DNA from 3 places in the Serpentinicella sp. ANB-PHB4 genome. Region 2 is predicted to be linked to each of the others. Evidence: predicted binding sites of a transcription regulator. Region 2 holds the regulator's gene; each other region holds the start of a gene.

Region 1 (7,085 bases), on a different contig from region 2:
AACTAACGAACTTAAATTGTTGTTTAGAACACCTACTTATTTTCTAAATTGTATTCTAATGAGTTTTATATGGCCAATTTTTTTCCTAATTCCAGCTTTTTCTCAGCCCGGAGGTTTGCAGAATTTAAGAGAAGTGGTTATAAACATGCAACAAACAAATGGTTCTTTAGTAATAGCCATAGGTTTTGCCATTGCAATATTTATAACTTCGACTAACTCCATTGCATCTACAGCTATTTCAAGGGAAGGACAAAACTACTATGTTAATAAATTTATACCTGTAAGCTATGGCATTCAAATAGCTGCGAAGGTTTTTGCCGGATCTATAATTGGTTTGATAGGCATAGGTACAGTACTAATAGTAAGCATATTAGCCTTTGGCGTTAATATCCCTATAGCATTATTGATACTTATAACAAGCTTATTAGGTATTTTATTTATTTCAATGATAGGAATTATGTTTGATTTATATAGTCCAAAACTTAACTGGGATAACGAACAAAAAGCAGTCAAACAAAATTTCAATGTGTTTTACACGATGATGATTGGCTCTTTAATTGCTGGGATAACTGTATATACAATATACCAATTAGAAATAAACACTGTGGAGACTTCAATATTACTAATTTCACTATATGGTTTTTTAAATATAATTACATATATTCTACTAAAATCAACTGGCGTGAAGTGGTATGAACAATTAGGAGATTAAATTGATATAGCAAAGTCTAACAATAAAGCCGAGGAATTTTATTCCTCGGCTTTTGCAAATTATTTTTCATTAATTAATTGATTCATTATATCGTTACTACGTTTTATAAATTGACTCATATCTTCAGGTGGTAATGTCTTATGCGTAAGAAGTGCTAAGTCATAAACCTGCTGAGCAATCATATTTAATAAATCAGATTTATTATCCTTATTTTCAAGAATATACTGAATCAAGCTATGCTTTTTATTTAGTACTAGTGTTTCTTCAGTAGGCATAGCATTCATATTTAGCCCATCCATGCTGTACATTTTCATCATATCTTGCATACGGCGACTATCTTCAGACAAAGTAATCATACCGGCAACATCTTCTGACTTAAGGCTTTCAATATTAATTTTAAGGGAGTCTTTACCTAAAGCTTCCTTAAATACATTTGTAATAGCCTCGGTTTGATTTTTTTGTTCTTCTTCACTAACAGAATCATCTGTATCCTTCATAAGGTCGGCAATATCTGAATCTACTCTTTTAAAACTTAGTCCTTCTTTTTTAGATTCCACATGAGAGATAAAAGCAGAATCAATTGTATGGTCTAGGATAACAGCATCTAAATCATGCGCTTTAAGCATTTTTATATATTGTGCCTGTTGAATTTGGTCAGTAACGTAGTAAACTTGATTTTCTAATTTACCTTCAAGGTTAGCAAGGTATTCCTCCGTAGTTACATACTGATCATTAATTGTTTTATATAGTATGATATTAGATACTTTATCATAGAATTTTGCGTTTTTGATCGATCCAAACTTAATAAATGGATTAATATCATCCCAGAACTTTTCATAAGATTCACGATCAGATTTAAATAAAGAATTTAACTTATCCGCAACTTTTCTAGTGATATAATCAGATATTTTTTTAATTGAACCGTCATTTTGCAAGAAACTTCTAGATACGTTAAGTGGTAAATCAGGACAATCGATAACACCTTTTAATAACAGTAAAAATTCAGGGATAACTTCTTTAATATTATCGGCTATAAATACTTGGTTATTATATAGTTTTATTTGTCCTTCTAACGTATCGAATTGTGTATTTAACTTAGGGAAATAAAGGATTCCTTTTAAGTTAAATGGATAGTCCATATTAAGGTGAATCCAGAATAAAGGTTCTTTAAAATCGTTAAAAGTACTTCTGTAAAATTCTTTATACTCATCATCAGTACATGCGCTAGGCTGTTTTAAATAAAGAGGAGAAGTATCATTAAGTGGTTTTGGTTCTTCTATCACGATATTACCATCTTCATCTTTTTCAGGTTCCTTATCGATAACCTCTAAGTAAATAGGGTAGGGCATAAAGGAACAATATTTTTCAATGGTAGAACGAACAGTGTATTCGTCAAGGAAATTTTCACCTTCTTCACTTAAGAAAAGGGTGATTTCTGTTCCCCTATTTGATTTTGTCCCCATTTCCAATTCAAATTCTGTACCACCGTCGCAACGCCATTTGATTGGTTGAGCACCATCCTGATAGGATAAGGAATTTATTTCAACGGTATTCGCAACCATAAAAGCAGAATAAAAGCCTAAACCAAAGTGTCCGATAATTTGATCCGTACCACCTTTTTCTTGATAGGTTTTAAAAAAGTCTTCAGCACCAGAAAAAGCAATTTGATTTATGTATTTTTTAACTTCTTCTTCAGTCATACCAATACCATTATCAATAAACTTTAAAGTCTTATTGGTACCATCAATAATAACTTTTACACTAAATTTGGTATTTTCTTCTAACTGAGCTTCACCTAAACTGTCTAATCTTTTTACCTTTGTAATAGCATCACAAGCATTAGACACTAATTCTCTAATAAAAATATCTTGGTCAGAATATAACCATTTTTTAATAATTGGAAAAATGTTTTCACTATGGATCGATAAACTTCCTTTTTGCTTATCCATAAGATCGCCTCCTAGTAAATTGTTATTTTATAGTTAAATGGGTTAAAATCCCTTTTGAAAACTATGATACAACTAACCTAACAAAGTGTCAATAAAAAATTAGCACTCTTAGAATAAGAGTGCTAATTTTTGTAGAGCAAGTATATTAAATTTGTCACCCTTAATCTTAGCCTGCATAAAATGTAGTGCAAAAAGAAAGGGGGAGAAATATATATGAAGTTTGTACCAAAAAGGCACATCCAAGACCACCAGTTCAGCCTTGTCCACAACTTCCAGGAACATTAGTAAGAATTAACATTCCAGCAGGTGCGGTAATTAATTTACTAAACCTTATTGAAGTAACATCACCAAGTGGCATTTGCTTAATCGTGAGACTTCCTTTTTTAGCAGGGGATAAAAAAGCTAAAGGTATTTACGACAATCTTGTAAATACAGTTGAAGAAGCTGGCGGTAAAGTTGAAGTAGTAGTAGAAGAATAAATTATAGAAAAAGGGGAGATCTATATGGAATTTGTATCAAAAGGATGTCATAGACCAAAACCACCGGTAAAACCGTGTCCACAGTTACCAGGAACAGTGCTAAGAATTTATATTCCAGCGGGAGCAGTAATTAATTTATTAAACCTTATAGAAGTGACTTCACCAAGTGGTATATGTTTAATTATAAGACTTCCGTTTTTAGGTAGTAATAGCAGTGTTAAAAGTTTGTATGACAACATTGTCGGTACAGTTGAAGCGGCAGGAGGAAAAGTAGAGGTCGTTGATTAGGTAATACATTAAAACCCAAAAAGTTCTGCTTAGCAGAACTTTTTGGGTTTATATACGTTAACTTTATGATAAATTAACTTGAATAAAGAAAAGATATTTAAAAACCTTCAAAAAGGGTAGGTATTTTATAAGTGTAGTTTTAGTAGACGTTTTAGAATTGTCTTACATTCTCTTACAGTGAAGTAGGTATTTTATAAGTGTAGTTTTAGTAGTTATAATTTATCAAAAAGTACATATTATTAATGGATTATTAAAACAAATCAAGTTACATAGGAGGGGTAATAGATGTTTCAAGTCGCCGGAATTCAGATGAGACCAATTATGAATAATGTGGAAGCAAATTTAAAAAGAGGTATTAATTATATTTATAAAGCAGTGGAACAGCAGGAAGTTGACTTAATTGTATTTCCTGAAATGTGGACTACAGGATACCATCTATCTAGAGAGACTTTTTTAGCTTTAGGTGAATCAAGATACGGACAAACGGTTTCTACAATAAGAGAAGAGGCTAAAAAAGTAAATACTGCGATTATATGTCCATTTATTGAAAAAACAGAAATGGATGATTTGTATATTTCAGCAGCAGTTATTGACAACGAAGGAGAGCTAAGAGGCATCGTTAGAAAAAGTGTATTATGGGGGCGTGAAAACAATATTTTTAAACCAGGTAATATAGAGTATCCTGTTTTTGATATAAAAGCAGGGAAAATCGGAATACTAATGTGCTATGAGATGGAATTTCCAGAGACTAGTAGGCTATTAGCTTTAGAAGGGGCAGAAGTTATTGTTTGCCCTTCTGTATGGAGTATTGCAGCCTCACGACGATGGGATATACAATTACCAGCGAGGTCTTTAGACAATACAGTTTTTGTTTTTGGTATTAATACAGTGGGCAATAATAGTTGTGGTAAAAGTAAACTTGTAAGTCCACTGGGAGATATACTTATAGAAGCTTCAGATACAGAAGAAGAAATTATAACCCATATAATAGATAAAGAAGTACTATTATGGGCTAGAGAGGAAGTACCATACTTAGATGACTTTAAAGATAAACTGACACCAGGTGGAATTAACAAAATAAAATGCCCTGTCATATAGTTGGTATAGAAGCTAAGTGCTTTGAAATAAATATTGTGTATGGTATTATATATAAGCATAGATTAACATAATCTATGCTTATTATTTGTTTTCATGACCTATATCGATATACAAGAGAGGAAAAATATTATGTATTTACAAATAAAGAAATATGCTCCCGGCCTAGCTATGGCTTTTCTTATTGCGGTTATATCCGTTTTTAGTGGTAATAGAATACCAATATTAGGGTCGAGTATAATTGCATTACTCATAGGAATGACCATAAATCCATTGGTAAAATTGGAGCAATTTGAGGTTGGTTTAAAATTTGTTTCGAAAAGACTGCTACAATTAGCAATTATATTGCTTGGAACAAATTTAAGCTTAGTTCAAGTTTTTACTGTTGGTCGAATATCACTATTTGTCATGGTGTTCACCCTCTCAGCAGCCTTTTTATCAGCATATCTAGTAGGAAAACTTTTAAATATGAACTGGAAGCTTAGCAGCTTAATAGGAGCTGGCACAGGAATTTGTGGTGGATCAGCTATTGTTGCATTGTCTCCTATTGTTGAGGCAGACGAGATGGACATTGCTTATGCCATATCTGCCACTTTTATTTTTGATGTGTTAATGATTGTTCTTTTTCCCATCTTAGGGCAAGTATTAAATCTTTCTGACATCGCTTATGGCCTTTGGACAGGAACAGCGGTTAACGACACATCATCAGTTGTAGCAGCAGGTTATGCATTCAGCGAAGCGGCAGGCAACTATGCAACAATTGTCAAATTAACAAGAACTACGGCTATTATTCCAATAACATTGATTTTCTCAATTTTTATAGGGTACCGAAATGCAAAATTAGAGAAACAAGTTGATAAAAAAGCACCTAACATAAAAGGAATTTTTCCCTGGTTTATTCTTATTTTTATCGGTTCTGTCTTGTTAAATACAATAGGTATTATTTCAGTAGAAACAGGGATGTTTTTTAGTAGAACAAGTAAATTTATGATGGCAATGGCACTAGCAGCCGTTGGACTAAAAACCAACTTAAAACTGATGTTAAGCTCTGGTATAAAGCCAATGACATTAGGTTTTATTGTATCTACGGTAGTTGTCATAGTGTCAATAACAGTACAATATTTTAATGGTCAGGTTTAAATCTAGATAATTATTTATTTTAGTAATGGACCCTTACTAGCCAGAACTTTACGTTTTTACCACTCCAACCAATATCCCAAGGTACTCTGTAACGATCCGCATTATGAGAGTTTACAAGGGCATAACCTTTTGAGTCTATACCTGTAACTACAGATATATGACTTACTTTGCCCTTTTCTTCATAAGCAATATAGTCCCCCGGTAAAAGCTTGTAAGAAGCACTAAGAACTTCCTTATAAGATCCTCTAGTTATTACCGAACCTCTACCACTATTAGTCATATATTGGTTAAATGCATGGGCATTTAACCACGCTCTACTTCCAGCGCCTTTTTCATAATTCCAAGTACCATTCTTTTTAAAGTTACCAGCTTCATAAAGTATTTGTGAAGCAAAGTTAGCACAGTCACCACCTTGGTAATTAAAATTTGTATATTTCGAATTATACTTAAATCCGTACTCTGGTAAGCTTGCAGCACCACAAAACTCATCTGCATAAGCTACTGCATTTATACGACTTTCTTCAAGATCCGATAGATCCTTCATTTCCCCAGAAAGAATTTTACTACTGATGTTGTTAATTGTTTCTTCATCTAAACTTATCGTATTAAAGAGAGGATCGGCGTACCATTCTTTTGAAATTATCCATCCCTGCTCTCCAGGGATGATATCTAAGGTGTGATGGGTACCAAGTCTAAAAGAATTGCTTTTATCTGATTCATTAATATATTTATAAGTATATTCCGTGGATACAAGCAGATTTAAAGTGTAACCATCACCTTTTTCTGTAGCTCTTCGAATGACGATGTCTGAATTAATATCCATAAAATTAGCACCTTGCTTCCTTGACCAAAGATGAATATAATTCATTTTTTTTATTTCATGCTCATAGGCCCATAAACCATTTCGTGCATGCTTATTATAAAGGCTATCAAAAACAAATACTTTCTCTTTTAATAAAGCTTCATTTCTAAGATCAAAAATATGCGCTATATCATCAAACAGTTTTTCTTTTAGGTCTTCTTCTGTAACCTGTCTAAATGTAGGTACATAAGATTTAGATGAGCGGGTGTAATGAAAAATAATGGCTAAGCACATTATAAAAACGATCGTAATAATGATTGTTCTTTTTCGAAAAAAAATTATCATAAAAGGGAACCTCCATATATGAACTCATATGATTATATGAAGCAAATAAAAATACTATGAGCATTTTATATATGATAAAATTAAGTTCTCACAAACATCTATACATATAAGAAGGAGAGAAATCATTATGATTCAAAGAACTTTAGGAAAAACAGGATTAAATGTATCTGTAGTTGGATTTGGTGGAATACCTATACAAAGATTGGAAGAAGACAAAGCCGTATCATTAGTGAAATTATCGATAGAAAAAGGAATGAATTTCATCGACACCGCAA
Region 2 (7,085 bases):
TCTTTTACTCACTTTTTCACCGCCCAACTAATATGCTAATTATGAGGACACCCTTTAGGGTGTCCTCATACATTTACTTTACTTTTCTTCTTCCTCATCTTGTACTTCTTCATATTCTGCATCAACTACATTATCTTCACTATTTTGTTGCGTACCATCTGGAGCTGCTCCCTCTTCTTGACCAGCTTGTTGATACATTTGTTGAGAAATAGCATGGAATGCATTTGTTAAATCTTCTATAGCTTTCTTCATCTCTTCTACATTATCAGATTCAAGTGCTTTCTTTAATTTCTCTATTTCTGCAGTTACTTTTTCTTCTTCTTCTTTTGCGATCTTACCTTCAAGTTCTTTTAAAGTCTTTTCTGTCTGATAAATTAAAGAATCGGCTTGGTTTGTTACTTCTATTTTTTCTTTACGCTTTTTATCTTCTTCTGCAAACTTTTCAGATTCTTTAACTTTAGCTTCTATTTCTTCTTCTGATAAATTTGTAGATGATGTAATTGTAATTTTTTGTTCTTTTCCAGTACCTAAATCTTTAGCTGATACGTTTACAATACCATTTGCATCGATATCAAAAGTTACTTCGATTTGAGGCACTCCTCTTGGTGCTGGTGGTATTCCAGACAATTCGAATCTACCCATTGTCGTATTATCAGCAGCCATTGATCTTTCCCCTTGTAATACATGGATATCTACACTTGGTTGATTATCAGCAGCTGTTGAGAAAGTTTGGCTTTTCTTGGTAGGAATTGTAGTATTTCTTTCAATTAATTTTGTAAATACGCCACCTAATGTCTCAATCCCTAAAGAAAGTGGTGTAACATCAAGTAATAATACATCTTTAACCTCACCAGTTAATACACCTGCCTGTATAGATGCTCCTACAGCTACACATTCATCTGGATTAATACCTTTATGAGGATCTTTTCCTGTTACTTTTGTTACCGCTTCTTGAACTGCTGGGATACGTGTAGATCCCCCTACTAGTATCACTTTATCAATATCCTGTGGTGAAAGTCCTGCATCATTTAATGATTTTTTCATCGGTTCAATAGTTTTGTCAACTAAATGACCAGTCAATTCATTGAATTTTGCTCTTGTTAAATCAATATTTAAGTGCTTTGGTCCAGTATTTGTAGCAGTAATAAAAGGCAGATTAATATTTGTTGTCATTGTACTTGAAAGTTCTTTTTTCGCTTTTTCTGCAGCTTCCTTTAACCTTTGTAGTGCCATTTTATCTTCTCTTAGGTCAATGTTTTCCTGTTTCTTAAATTCTTGAGCTAAGAAATCAATAACAGCTTTATCAAAGTCATCTCCACCTAGATTATTGTCTCCACTTGTTGCTAAAACTTCAAATACACCATCACCTAATTCAAGTATTGATACATCAAATGTTCCACCACCTAAATCGTATACTAGAACTTTTTGCTGTGTGTCACCTTTATCAAGTCCATAAGCTAATGATGCGGCAGTAGGCTCATTGATAATTCTTTGTACATTTAATCCAGCAATCTTTCCTGCATCCTTTGTCGCTTGTCTTTGACTATCACTAAAATATGCAGGCACTGTAATTACTGCATCGGTAACTTTTTGACCTAAGTATGCTTCAGCATCTGCTTTTAGTTTTTGTAAAATCATCGCAGATATATCTTGAGGTGTATAATCTTTATCATCAATTTTAACTTTGTGGTCTGATCCCATATGTGTTTTTATTGACATTATCGTTTTTTCTGGATTTGTTACAGCTTGTCGTTTAGCTGGTTCCCCAATAATTCTCTCTCCATCTTTTCCAAATGCTACTATAGAAGGGGTTGTTCTATTTCCTTCAGAATTTTGTATAACAACAGGTTCTCCTCCCTCTAATACAGCAACACATGAGTTTGTTGTTCCTAAATCAATTCCTATTACTTTACTCATATATATCCTCCTCCAAATTTATTGTTTTATATTTAAAATTATTATTCAGAAACTTTAACCATAGCTGGACGCAATACTTTTTTATGTATTGTGTAACCTTTTTGAAAAACTTCTATTACGATGTCTTTTTCTCCATCATATTCTTCTTTCATAACTGCATGATGAAAGTTAAGATCAAACGGTTGTCCCATTGCCTCTATTTCCTTAATGCCATGCTTATGTAGGATATCTTTTAACTGTTTAAGTATCATCTTTATTCCCTCACCGAAACTAGTCTCTTCCTTCTGTGAGTCAATAGCTCTTTCTAATCCATCGATAATACCTAAAAGCTCTAGAGCCATATCTTCTGCAGCGTATAGGTATATGTCACTCTTTTCTTTCTCTGTTCTCTTTTTAAAGTTGATAAAATCTGCTTGTAGTCTTTGATACTTGTTGTTTAATTCTATGTTTTCTTTTTCTTTTTCTTCTAATAATTTTTCAAGTTTATTGTCTTCTTGATCTTCTTGTTGCTCTTGAATTTCAGATTCAGTTGCTTCTAACTCACTCTCAACTTCCTCTTCTATCACTTCTTTACTTTTTTCTTGATTCATTTTAGATCACCTACCCTTTTATAATAAAAACAAAGATAGAGTGCAAAACGCCTAAGCACTTCGCACTTTATATGTTATTTGTACCTTTTTGTTAATAAACTATTAATATGCCCACTTAAATGAATCATCGAACTTACTACATTTGAATAGTCCATTCTCGTCGGGCCTATAACAGTTAACCAACCTACAACACTACCTTCAATTTCATAAGTAGCTGTTACTAAACTACATTCGCTTGCTTCTTTATGCATATTCTCACTACCAATTGAGATGTTTAATTTATTGTCATTAGCTGTTGTAATTAGACTGCTTAGAAGCTGTCGTTCCTCAAGCATTGTTAAGAATGCTTTTGCTTTGAACAAATCATTAAATTCTGGAAAGTTAAAAATATTGGTTGTGCCACTAAGGTATAACCCGTAGTCGTTAACTGCTTCTATCACATTAGCTAGTTCAGGCACTAATGTTTCAATGACATCTGAATATTGTCTTAACTCATATTGTATTTCAGTTAAAAGAACCTTTTCTATTTCTTTTATTGTTTTTCCCTGAACCTTGGTATTAATGAAGTTTGAAATTTGTTCTAAAGTATCCGGTGAAATCCTTTCTCTAATTCGTAAAATTGGATTTCTTATAACACCAGTTTCTGTTACGATCACAGCCAATATACTATTGCTATCAATTGGTATTAGTTGAATGTGTTTTATTTTATTTTCTTGTATTTGTGGTGCTAAAACAATTGAAGTGTAGTTTGTTAGCTGAGATATAATTTTAGAACTATATTCAAGCAACTGTTCTACTTCACCAAATTTACGCATTATATCTGTATTAATTTGTTGGTTATGGAGCACTGCATTTTTTTGCGTCTCCATAAGTTTATCAACATACAGTCTATATCCTTTATCAGATGGAATTCTTCCTGATGAGGTATGAGGTTGTTTCAAATAACCTAATTCTTCTAAGTCCGACATTTCATTTCGTATTGTTGCAGGACTAACACCCAATTCATACTTCTTGGATAAGGTTCTGGAACCTACTGGCTCCGCTGACTGTATATAATCCTGTATAATAGCCTGTAAGATTAAAGTCTTTCTTTCATTTAATTTCATTAGAATCACCTTACATTATTAGCACTCACTTTAAATGAGTGCTAATTATTATGACTATAAAATATCATTTCATATAATTTTTGTCAAGTCACTTTATATATTTTTATAATAGCAACTCTCGAAATACAACATTAGATAAATAAACACCATCGTGTGTTAGGCATATTTTATCCTCACTGATGTTAACCAGTCCTCTGTTTTGGAGTATTGTTAACTTGTCTTCGTAGATTTCAAAAGGGCTCTTACCAAATCTATTCTTAAATTCGCTAATTTGTATCCCCGATAGCAAACGTAGCCCTAAAAACATTGTTTCACTTATTTGATCGTTTACAGTAATTTTCTCACAAGATTCTAAAGGTGCAATTCCATAATCAATATCGTGAATGTATTCTTCTATATTATTTTTATTGCTAAATCGCTGGTTATTAATGTGAGAATGGGCACTTACGCCAAGACCTAAGTATTGTCCATTGCGCCAATAATTTATATTATGCCGACACGCTAAGTCAGGCAGAGCAAAATTGGATATTTCATAATGTATATATCCTTTGTCTTTTAGTAGAGCTATTGCCTCTCTATACATGTTTAACTCTACATCCTCGTCGGGCTGATAAAGTTTGCCATCTTCCCTCCACATATAAAATGGTGTTCCTTCTTCTATAATTAGACTATATGCAGATATATGAGGTATTCCTAAATCTACTATACGTTTCAGACCCAAAGTCCATTCTTCTATGGTTTGGTTAGGCAATGCAAATATTAAATCTGTATTAATGTTTTTAAACCCTACTAGTTTTGCGTTATGGACGTTATTATAGTATTGTTCAAAAGTATGTATGCGTCCAATTTCTTTTAATCTTTTACTATTAGTAGATTGTAACCCAAAACTAAGTCTATTTATTCCTAATTTCAGATATTGCATTAATTTTTCTTTTGTTACTGTTCCTGGGTTCACTTCAATTGAAATCTCTGCATCTGAAGAAACTGTAAAATACTTATGAATATTGTTTATTACTATTTCTATATTCTCATTTGTAAGTAGAGAAGGTGTACCACCACCAATGAATATTGTTTCCATCTTGTATTTATTTTGATATTGTTCCTTCATTAAGGCCATCTCTTTAGTTAAAGCAGTTATATACTTATTAATATCCTTATCATGTGCGATTAAAGAGTTAAAATCGCAATAATAGCATTTCTTCTCACAAAATGGGATATGTACATATAACCCAATCTTCTCCATAAATAACACCTTTTCTATAATCTTTTTATAAAAACCAGTCAAACGGGAATTTATAAAACATTGCCCACTGACTGGTCCATTTGGTTAATCTAATTTTAAAACTGACATAAATGCTTTTTGTGGTACTTCTACATTCCCCACTTGTCTCATTCTTTTTTTACCTTCTTTTTGTTTTTCTAATAATTTTTTCTTCCTGGAGATATCTCCTCCGTAACACTTAGATAACACGTCTTTTCGTAAAGCTCTAATTGTCTCTCTTGCAATAACTTTATTGCCAATAGATGCTTGTACTGGTACTGCAAATTGATGTCTCGGTATTTCATCCTTTAACTTTTCACACATAGCTTTACCTCTTGCATAAGCTTTAGTATCATGTACGATAAATGAAAGGGCATCAACTTGTTCTGAATTAATTAAAATATCTAACTTAACAAGTTTAGACTCATTGTAGCCTATAAACTCATAATCTAATGACCCATAACCTTTTGTTTTTGATTTAAGTGCATCAAAAAAATCATATATTACTTCATTTAATGGTAGTTCATAGTGAAGAACAACTCTTGTTTCTTCTATGTACTCCATATTCTTCATTTGCCCCCGTCGATCTTGACAAAGATCCATCACAGCACCTACATATGTAGTTGGAACCATTATATCTGCTTTTACAATAGGTTCTTCCATTTTTAATATCTCTTGAGGATCTGGTAAGTTTGCTGGGTTCTGTATCATTATAACCTCATTATTGGTTTTTGTTACCCTATAAATAACACTTGGTGCAGTTGTAACTAAGTCTAAATTAAATTCTCGTTCTAGTCTTTCTTGAACAATCTCCATATGTAGTAGACCTAAAAATCCACATCTAAAACCAAAGCCTAAGGCTGCTGAAGTCTCTGGTTCAAACACTAGTGCAGCATCATTTACCTGTAGTTTCTCAAGTGCATCTCTGATATCTTCATATTTTTCTCCTTCAGCAGGGTATATTCCACAATACACCATTGATGAGACTTTTCTATACCCTGGCAATGGAGAATCTGTTGGATTATCCGCTTCAGTAATTGTATCACCGACTCTACAGTTTCTTACGTCTTTTATACTAGCGGCTACATATCCGACATCTCCAGGATTTAAAGTATCTACTTCTATTTGATTAGGCGACATTATTCCTACTTCTGTTACCTCGAAAATTTTATTAGTAGCCATCATTTTGATTTTTGTCCCTTTTTTCAATGTTCCTTCTTTGATTCTTACGTATGCTACAACACCTTTGTAGTTGTCATAGTAAGAATCAAATATCAGTGCCTTTAATGGTTCATCTACATTTCCCGCAGGTGCTGGAACTTTTTTTACAATTGCTTCTAATACATCTGTAATATTTAAACCATCTTTTGCTGAAATTAGTGGTGCATCATCTGCTTCTAGTCCTATGACATCTTCAATCTCTTTCTTAATTTCATCGGGCCTGGCACTTGGTAAATCTATTTTATTTATTACGGGTATTATCTCTAAATCTTGTTCTAATGCTAAATAAACATTTGCTAATGTTTGTGCTTCAATTCCTTGAGCTGCATCAACAACTAATATCGCACCCTCACACGCAGCTAAACTCCTTGAAACTTCATAGTTAAAGTCTACATGCCCAGGAGTATCGATTAAATTTAAATAATACTCTTCACCGTCTTTGGCTTGATAGATTAATCTAATATTTTGCAGTTTTATTGTAATACCACGTTCTCTCTCAAGATCCATATTATCAAGTAACTGTTCTTGCATCTCTCGTTCACTTACTAAACCTGTCGATTCTATAAGTCTATCAGCCAAGGTAGATTTTCCGTGATCTATATGGGCAATAATTGAAAAGTTTCTAATTTGCTTTTGTTTATCACTTGGCATGTAAAAATCGCTCCTTTTTTAATACGTATAAACAATCTTTTAAATTATATCACATTATATACTTTGTTGGTAGGTTTTAGTGTTGTTAAGCAAAAAAGTCGATAATTATTTATATATATAACTTTAAAAATGCCGAAATATTTTCGGCATTTTTAAATGGATATTGTATAGTTGTGTAATTGCTAACTATAATTACCCGAGTTTAAGGTATAGTAAAATTACATTGATTTGCGTTTATAAATTATTAAGTATTCGTATAAAGCTTAAATCAATTTCATTTCCTAACATAAACAAGGTTATTTCATTATTATTTCTTTCAATACGGACTATTCGTCTATT
Region 3 (7,085 bases), on a different contig from region 2:
GCCATAAAAAGAGTCTATTGGACTCTTTTTATTTTTATGTTAATATAGAGAAGGGGTATCCTAAATTAGGAGGCGCATATGAAAAAATATATTATATCTATATTAATAGGTGTGTTATTAATAAGCATTGGTTTTAATTTTGCATTGAACTCTAGATTGCAATTTGTCGATAATAAAGTCTTGGAAATAAATAGGACAATCGGATTGAATGTAGAAAGAAACCTGCGTCAAAGTATAAGGTCAACAAACGAACTAATTGAAAATGAGTCAGAGGAAAATTTACTCCTTTTACAAAGAACAATAGATGATTTAGCCCTTTCCTTTGAGCAGTGGCTATCTATTAATCAAACGGAGACAAGACCAAACGTACAAATGCAAAAAGGTTTAAGTGGTATTGAAGGAACCAGGAATATGATACTCCATCAATTAGATAGACAGTTTAAATTAAACAATAACAAATTAACAGAATTTGAAGTAGAAATGCTAGAAAAGGTTAAAGAAAATATGGAGCGTTTGCTATCAGTTTACCACAATATAGAAGAACGAGTGGGGGATATGAGTAATCCTTTTTCTGATGATAGTGGGTTAGTAGAAACTGCAAACAATTTAGAAGAAATAAGTCGCCTTTACAGGCATAGTAGGATTCCAAACGAACATCCAACTTATATAGGTTACAACACTGCTGTAAGGAAGGCGAAAGAACAATTTTCTGATCTTGAGAATTTCAGGTTAAGTGGAGAAGAAGTTGTTAAAATAAGGGAAGGGACGCATTACTACGAATTAGAGTTTCTTGATTCCGAAAGCATTGCATATGTCATATGGGTAGATGCTGAAAATGGTCAAATAAGAAATTATGAGAACAGGCAAGCACTTAGTGGGGAAGGTATGCTTGAAAAGAGTGATGCCATAGGTATTGCAAAAACATTTTTACGTAGATTTTTTGATGAAGAAATAATAGATGAAGTTTTTCTTATCAACGATGAAGCTCAATCGATTTATGCATTTCGTTTTACACCCGTAGATGGTGACGTTGAAATGGTTAGTGATGCCCATTTAATAAATGTTTGTGCCATATCGGGACGTGTGTTGAGATATAGCAATAATTTTAGTAATACCAGAGTGAACGTGCCAGAAGATTTCTCATCCTTAGCATCTCTTAATAAAATAAGTAGAAACTTAAACAGTCCAGAGTATAGAGGACTAGCAGCAATAAGAACTTTTGAAACAAGGTATAAACCGACTTTAACTTATAGTTTCCGAGTAACTGAAAATGAACAAAATCTAAATCTATATTTTGATGTAAAAACAGGTCGTCTTGTTCATGAATTGTTTTATATTTACGAAGAACTAGAGTTGTAATTCTGAAAAAGTATTGCCCCAGAATGGATTGAATCCACTGGGGTTTTCTGTATGTTATGAAAGGAGAAAAAAGTGAAATATAACATAATATATAAACCAGAGAAGATTACTGTTAAAGGGTTAAAACAATTTAATCCTGTACACATTTTTGAATGTGGACAATGTTTTCGTTGGAATAAAGAGGACAATGGTATATATACTGGTATCGCCCATAAAAAAGTGATAAGTGTTATAAAAAGTGAAGAGAATACTATATTTGAGAATGTAGATAAAAATGATTTTGATACAATATGGTTTAATTATTTTGACCTACGCAGAGATTATCAAGAAATACAGGATGATTTAAGGAAAAATGATAAAGTTATGTGCCAGGCAATTGATTTTGGAGAAGGAATAAGAATACTAAATCAAGAACTATGGGAGACAATAGTATCTTTTATTATATCTGCAAATAACAATATACCAAGAATTAAAAAAAGTATCGAAATGATCTGTGAACGATATGGTGATTATATTGGCACATACAATGGGAAAAAACGGTATGGGTTTCCGGATCCACATATTATAAAACAGTTAAGTGAAGCAGACTTAAAAGCATGCAATGTGGGATACAGAGCTTCTTATATAATTGGTGCAGCAAGTTATTTTGATAATGGAAGATTAACCCAAAAATTAAATCATGTAAGTGCAGAAGAAAGTCAAAAAAAACTTATAGCATTGCCAGGAGTTGGACCAAAAGTTGCTCATTGTATTAATGTATTTAGTTTAGAAAAGAGAGAAGCTTTTCCAGTAGACGTTTGGATTAAGCGTATTATGGAGCATTTATACTTTAATACGCCAACATCTACTAAAAAGATACAGGAATTTGCAGATAATAAATTTGGATTATGGGCAGGTTACGCACAACAATACCTATTTTATTATGGTAGAGAAATGAATATAGGGAAATAAACAAGGGGGAGCATGCATGCAAGGAACATTGGTAAATACAGTAGCGATCATTATAGGGGGGTTACTAGGGGTTTTACTTAGGAAGGGCATTCCAAATAATTATAAGGAAACGATTATGCAGGGGTTGGGATTGTGTGTGGTTATGATCGGACTAATGGGGGCTTTGAAAGCGGATAATATATTAATTGTGATCTTTAGTATTGTTATAGGTAGTATAATTGGAGAAGCCTTGAAAATTGAAAAAAGGTTAAATCAGTTTGGTAATAGTATAGAAAAACTATTTGGTAAAAGCGAAGGTGGAGTAGCAAAAGGTTTTGTAACTGCTAGTTTAATTTATTGTGTGGGAGCAATGGCGATTGTTGGAGCATTAGATAGTGGTTTAAAGGGAGATCACAGCACACTCTACGCTAAATCAGTACTAGACGGGATCTCGTCCATTATATTTTCATCCACCTTAGGGATCGGCGTTGTTTTATCTGCTGGAGCGGTATTTATTTATCAAGGGTTTATAGTTATATCCGCTTCGGTTGTAGAACCCTTGTTAACAGAGTATGTTATAGAACTAATGTCTGCTATAGGAGGACTTTTAATATTAGGAATTGGTCTTAGTATACTTGGTATAAAAAAAGTTAATGTGGCAAATATGTTACCAGCTGTATTTATGCCTATTCTATTTTTTATACTAGAACCGTACTTTTCTAATTTAGTTAATCGAATTTTCTAGGATATAGTCTGTATTTTAAATGTAGCTCATTAACTAAAATACATGTAAATTTTACCTAATATGCGTAAAATAGTGAAAATCTAAAAAAAAGTTCAAAAACAAAAGAAAAACGTTTAATAACCTATAAAAACGGTCAATAATAGCACTAAATGAAATTTGCTACGCAAAAAAAAATTATATAACATGATAAATGTAATTAGCACTCACTTCTAGTGAGTGCTAATAAAAAAATAAAAAATAATATTTAAAATATAAGGAGGTTACTTTATGAGTATTAAACCATTAGGTGACAGAGTTGTAATTAAAAAACTAGAAGCTGAAGAAAAAACCCAAAGTGGTATCTTTATCCCAACAACGGCTAAAGAACAACCACAAATGGCTGAAGTTATTGCTGTAGGCCCAGGTGGGGTTGTAGAAGGTAAAGAAGTAACGATGGAACTTAAAGTTGGAGATAAAGTAATATTTTCTAAATACGCAGGAACAGAAGTAAAGTTCGAAGGAACTGAGTACACAATATTAAAGCAAAACGATGTTTTAGCAATTGTAGAATAACATAAGTATAAATACATAGTATAGATTAAAAATTAGGAGGTTTATAGATATGGCAAAGGAACTAAAATTTAGTGAAGAAGCACGTAAAGCCCTAGAAGCTGGTGTAAATAAATTAGCTGATACTGTAAAGGTTACTTTAGGACCTAAAGGAAGAAATGTAGTAATTGATAAAAAATTTGGATCACCTCTAATAACTAATGATGGTGTAACGATTGCAAAAGAAATTGAATTAAGTGATGCATATGAAAATATGGGTGCACAACTTGTTAAAGAAGTTGCGACAAAAACAAACGATGTAGCTGGTGATGGAACAACTACTGCAACTTTATTAGCTCAAGCAATTATAAGAGAAGGAATTAAAAATGTTGCTGCTGGTGCAAATCCAATGATTATGAAAAAAGGAATTCAAAAAGCAGTAGATGCAGCTGTTAAAGAATTACAAAGCATATCAAAATCAATAGACAGCAAAGAAGCAATTGCACAAGTTGGGGCTATTTCAGCTGCTGACGAAGAAATAGGAAAACTAATTGCAGATGCCATGGAAAAAGTAGGTAAAGATGGTGTTATTACTGTAGAAGAGTCTAAATCAATGGGAACAACATTAGACGTTGTTGAAGGTATGCAATTTGATAGAGGATACTTATCACCATATATGGTTACAGATTCTGAAAAAATGGAAGCTGTATACAATGATGCATATATTTTAATTACGGATAAAAAAGTTACTAACATACAAGATATATTACCATTACTTGAGCAAATTGTTCAGCAAGGTAAAAAGCTATTAATCGTAGCGGAAGATGTTGAAGGAGAAGCTTTAGCAACATTAGTTGTAAATAAACTAAGAGGAACATTTGAATGTGTTGCAGTTAAAGCACCAGGATTTGGAGATAGAAGAAAAGCAATGTTAGAAGATATTGCAATTTTAACTGGTGGAACTGTTATTTCTGAAGAATTAGGTTATGATTTAAAATCAACAACAGTTGATATGCTTGGAACAGCGAGAAGCATTAAAGTGGATAAAGAAAATACAACAATCATTGAAGGAAATGGAGATCAAAAAGCGATTACTGATCGTGTAAATCAGTTAAAAGCACAAATTGTTGAGACAACTTCTGAATTTGATAAAGAAAAGTTACAAGAAAGATTAGCGAAGCTTTCAGGAGGCGTAGCTGTTATACAAGTAGGAGCTGCTACTGAAACAGAGCTTAAAGAAAGAAAACTAAGAATCGAAGATGCACTTAACGCTACAAGAGCAGCTGTTGAGGAAGGAATTGTATCCGGTGGTGGTACAGCACTGATCAACACAGTTTCAGCAGTAGAATCAATTATTGATACTGTTGAAGGTGACGAAAAAACAGGGGTTAAAATTATTAGAAGAGCTCTTGAAGAACCACTAAGACAAATTGTTGAGAACGCAGGATTAGAAGGTTCAGTTGTCGTAGAAAAAGTACTTAATTCTGAAACTGGCATTGGATTTGATGCATACAACGAAAATTATGTAAATATGATAGATTCAGGTATTGTTGATCCTACAAAAGTTACAAGATCAGCATTACAAAACGCAGCTTCTATATCAGCTATGCTATTAACAACAGAGTCAGCAGTTGTTGATGTTAAAGAAGAAGAACCTGCTGCACCAATGGGTGGCGGAATGGCAGGAATGGGTGGCATGGGCGGCATGCCAATGATGTAAGCAAAAAAGCTTATATAAACGGGTATTCAAAATGAATACCCGTTTTTTTTTATGGCTCTTTGTGAATAGTTGGGGGGAGATTATATTTAATCCCACTCGATTATAACAGTAGAGTGCTTATTTTAATTCGTTCTTCATTTGTTGATATTTTGTTTTTGCACTTTGTACATCCTGGGATTGGGCTTGCTTAGTTGCATACCAACCTCTTTGTTGCATGGCATTGAATAATTGGTATTGAATCTCCTGTGTCTCGTTTAAACACTGGGTTAATTGTTGTCTTAAGTTAGTGCAAGAGGACTCAGTAATACCTGTGTTGTATGCAGAGGTTACTTGCTTTTCAGAAGCAAGTAAATCATTCATCAACTCTTTTTCTGAAAAATTAGGATGATTGTTATTCATAAAAAAACCTCCTGTAAATTATTTTTAAAAGCTACTATTGATGTGAATTTAAATAGTTTAATAAGTTGTCGTAATGTTGCTTGTGTTTTTGTGCTGACTGTTGACATAAATTTTTAAGTTCTGCATCTGTGCAATAATCTGCATAATTAGAAAACTTTTTATTCATCAGCGCTTCATAGTTTAGTTGATCTTCTACAACCTTTAGGTTATTAGCATCAATTTTTTGTGCAGATTGGACATTCATATTCTGATTGTTTTTATTGTCGTTTACACTAAACATAACATATTACCTCCTTTAAATTAATTTAGACTTAACCCATTGGAAAATTATCATCTTCGTCAATTATCGCTTCATCTTCAATATTTTGGTTCTCCTCAGCTGGATTGGCCATATTATTGTTTTCAAAACCATTGGAAGCATGATCGTAGACCATATGCTCATTGATTAAATTGCTCAGTGGATACTCAGATCTAGTAGCAGAATTTAAAGCATTTACTAAGGAAACAGACTGTAAGTTGTTATTATCAGCTTGTTTCTTTCGACGACCATTCTCATCAGCCATAATTACCCTCCTTGTTTTTTAAAATTACAAGTCGCACTATTATTATGAAACAGAAAGGGTAAAATAATTATACAAATTCAAAATAGAAATAATGCATTTTATGTTGTATAATGAAGAAAAAGTATAAAAAGGAGGGATTTTGTGATTTATAGACAATATGGACAAACTGGAAAAAATGTGTCCGTAATTGGTCTTGGTGGAATGCGATTTGGCGAAGATGAGGACTATGCTGTAGAGATTATAAAAAAAGCTCATGAATTGGGAATCAATTACTTTGATACTGCGCCTTATTATTGTGGAGATAGAAGTGAATATATATACGGAAAAGCATTTGAACAAATAAAAGACAATTTTTATACAGCAACCAAAAGCGGTATTTTCAATGAACCGACAGCTGACGATGTTAGAAGGCGTATTGATAAATCATTAAAAAGATTAGGCATAGATAAAATTGACTTTTATCATATGTGGTGTATTATGGATTTAGCCCAATATGATAATGTAATGGCACCTAATGGACCTTATGAAGGCGCATTGAAAGCAAAGAATGAAGGATTAATTGATCATTTAGTTTTCTCAACCCATTGTAAAGGGGAAGATATACGCAAGATTATAGAAGATAAAGTTTTCGAAGGTGTGTTATTAGGCTATAATGTTATTAATCATCCCTTTAGGCAAGAGGGAATAAATGCAGCTATCGAGCAGGATATGGCTGTTGTAACAATGAATCCCTTAGGTGGTGGGTTAATACCAAATAGTCATGAATATTTTGATTTTCTTAAAGAAAGGGATGACGAAACAGTTAGTCAAGCGGCTTTGAGATTTAATATTGCTCAGCCTG

The links. Region 2 encodes HrcA, which represses chaperone genes, less so after heat shock. Its sites were predicted from a motif close to TTAGCACTCNNNNNNNNNGAGTGCTAA; they were not measured.
Region 1: the regulator HrcA is predicted to act here: its motif matches at 2,761-2,787, upstream of htpG (molecular chaperone HtpG).
Region 3: the regulator HrcA is predicted to act here: its motif matches at 3,231-3,257, upstream of groES (co-chaperone GroES).

What each region holds. Positions count from the first base shown of each region.
Region 1 is NZ_JAVKGO010000002.1:151,732-158,816, forward strand. It holds gene RH915_RS03280 (putative ABC transporter permease subunit) at 1-712, shown strand, start outside; gene htpG (molecular chaperone HtpG) at 772-2,661, opposite strand; gene RH915_RS03290 (hypothetical protein) at 2,847-3,140, shown strand; gene RH915_RS03295 (hypothetical protein) at 3,165-3,428, shown strand; gene RH915_RS03300 (nitrilase-related carbon-nitrogen hydrolase) at 3,714-4,526, shown strand; gene RH915_RS03305 (YeiH family protein) at 4,656-5,663, shown strand; gene RH915_RS03310 (amidase domain-containing protein) at 5,683-6,810, opposite strand; gene RH915_RS03315 (aldo/keto reductase) at 6,938-7,085, shown strand, end outside.
Region 2 is NZ_JAVKGO010000001.1:91,599-98,683, reverse strand. It holds gene dnaJ (molecular chaperone DnaJ) at 1-12, opposite strand, end outside; gene dnaK (molecular chaperone DnaK) at 79-1,917, opposite strand; gene grpE (nucleotide exchange factor GrpE) at 1,959-2,507, opposite strand; gene hrcA (heat-inducible transcriptional repressor HrcA) at 2,582-3,613, opposite strand; gene hemW (radical SAM family heme chaperone HemW) at 3,717-4,856, opposite strand; gene lepA (translation elongation factor 4) at 4,941-6,746, opposite strand; gene RH915_RS00540 (hypothetical protein) at 6,981-7,085, opposite strand, start outside.
Region 3 is NZ_JAVKGO010000003.1:5,723-12,807, forward strand. It holds gene RH915_RS03635 (PepSY domain-containing protein) at 79-1,359, shown strand; gene RH915_RS03640 (DNA-3-methyladenine glycosylase family protein) at 1,432-2,310, shown strand; gene RH915_RS03645 (DUF554 domain-containing protein) at 2,327-3,034, shown strand; gene groES (co-chaperone GroES) at 3,302-3,586, shown strand; gene groL (chaperonin GroEL) at 3,636-5,282, shown strand; gene RH915_RS03660 (spore coat protein) at 5,400-5,681, opposite strand; gene RH915_RS03665 (hypothetical protein) at 5,716-5,961, opposite strand; gene RH915_RS03670 (hypothetical protein) at 5,993-6,244, opposite strand; gene RH915_RS03675 (aldo/keto reductase) at 6,386-7,085, shown strand, end outside.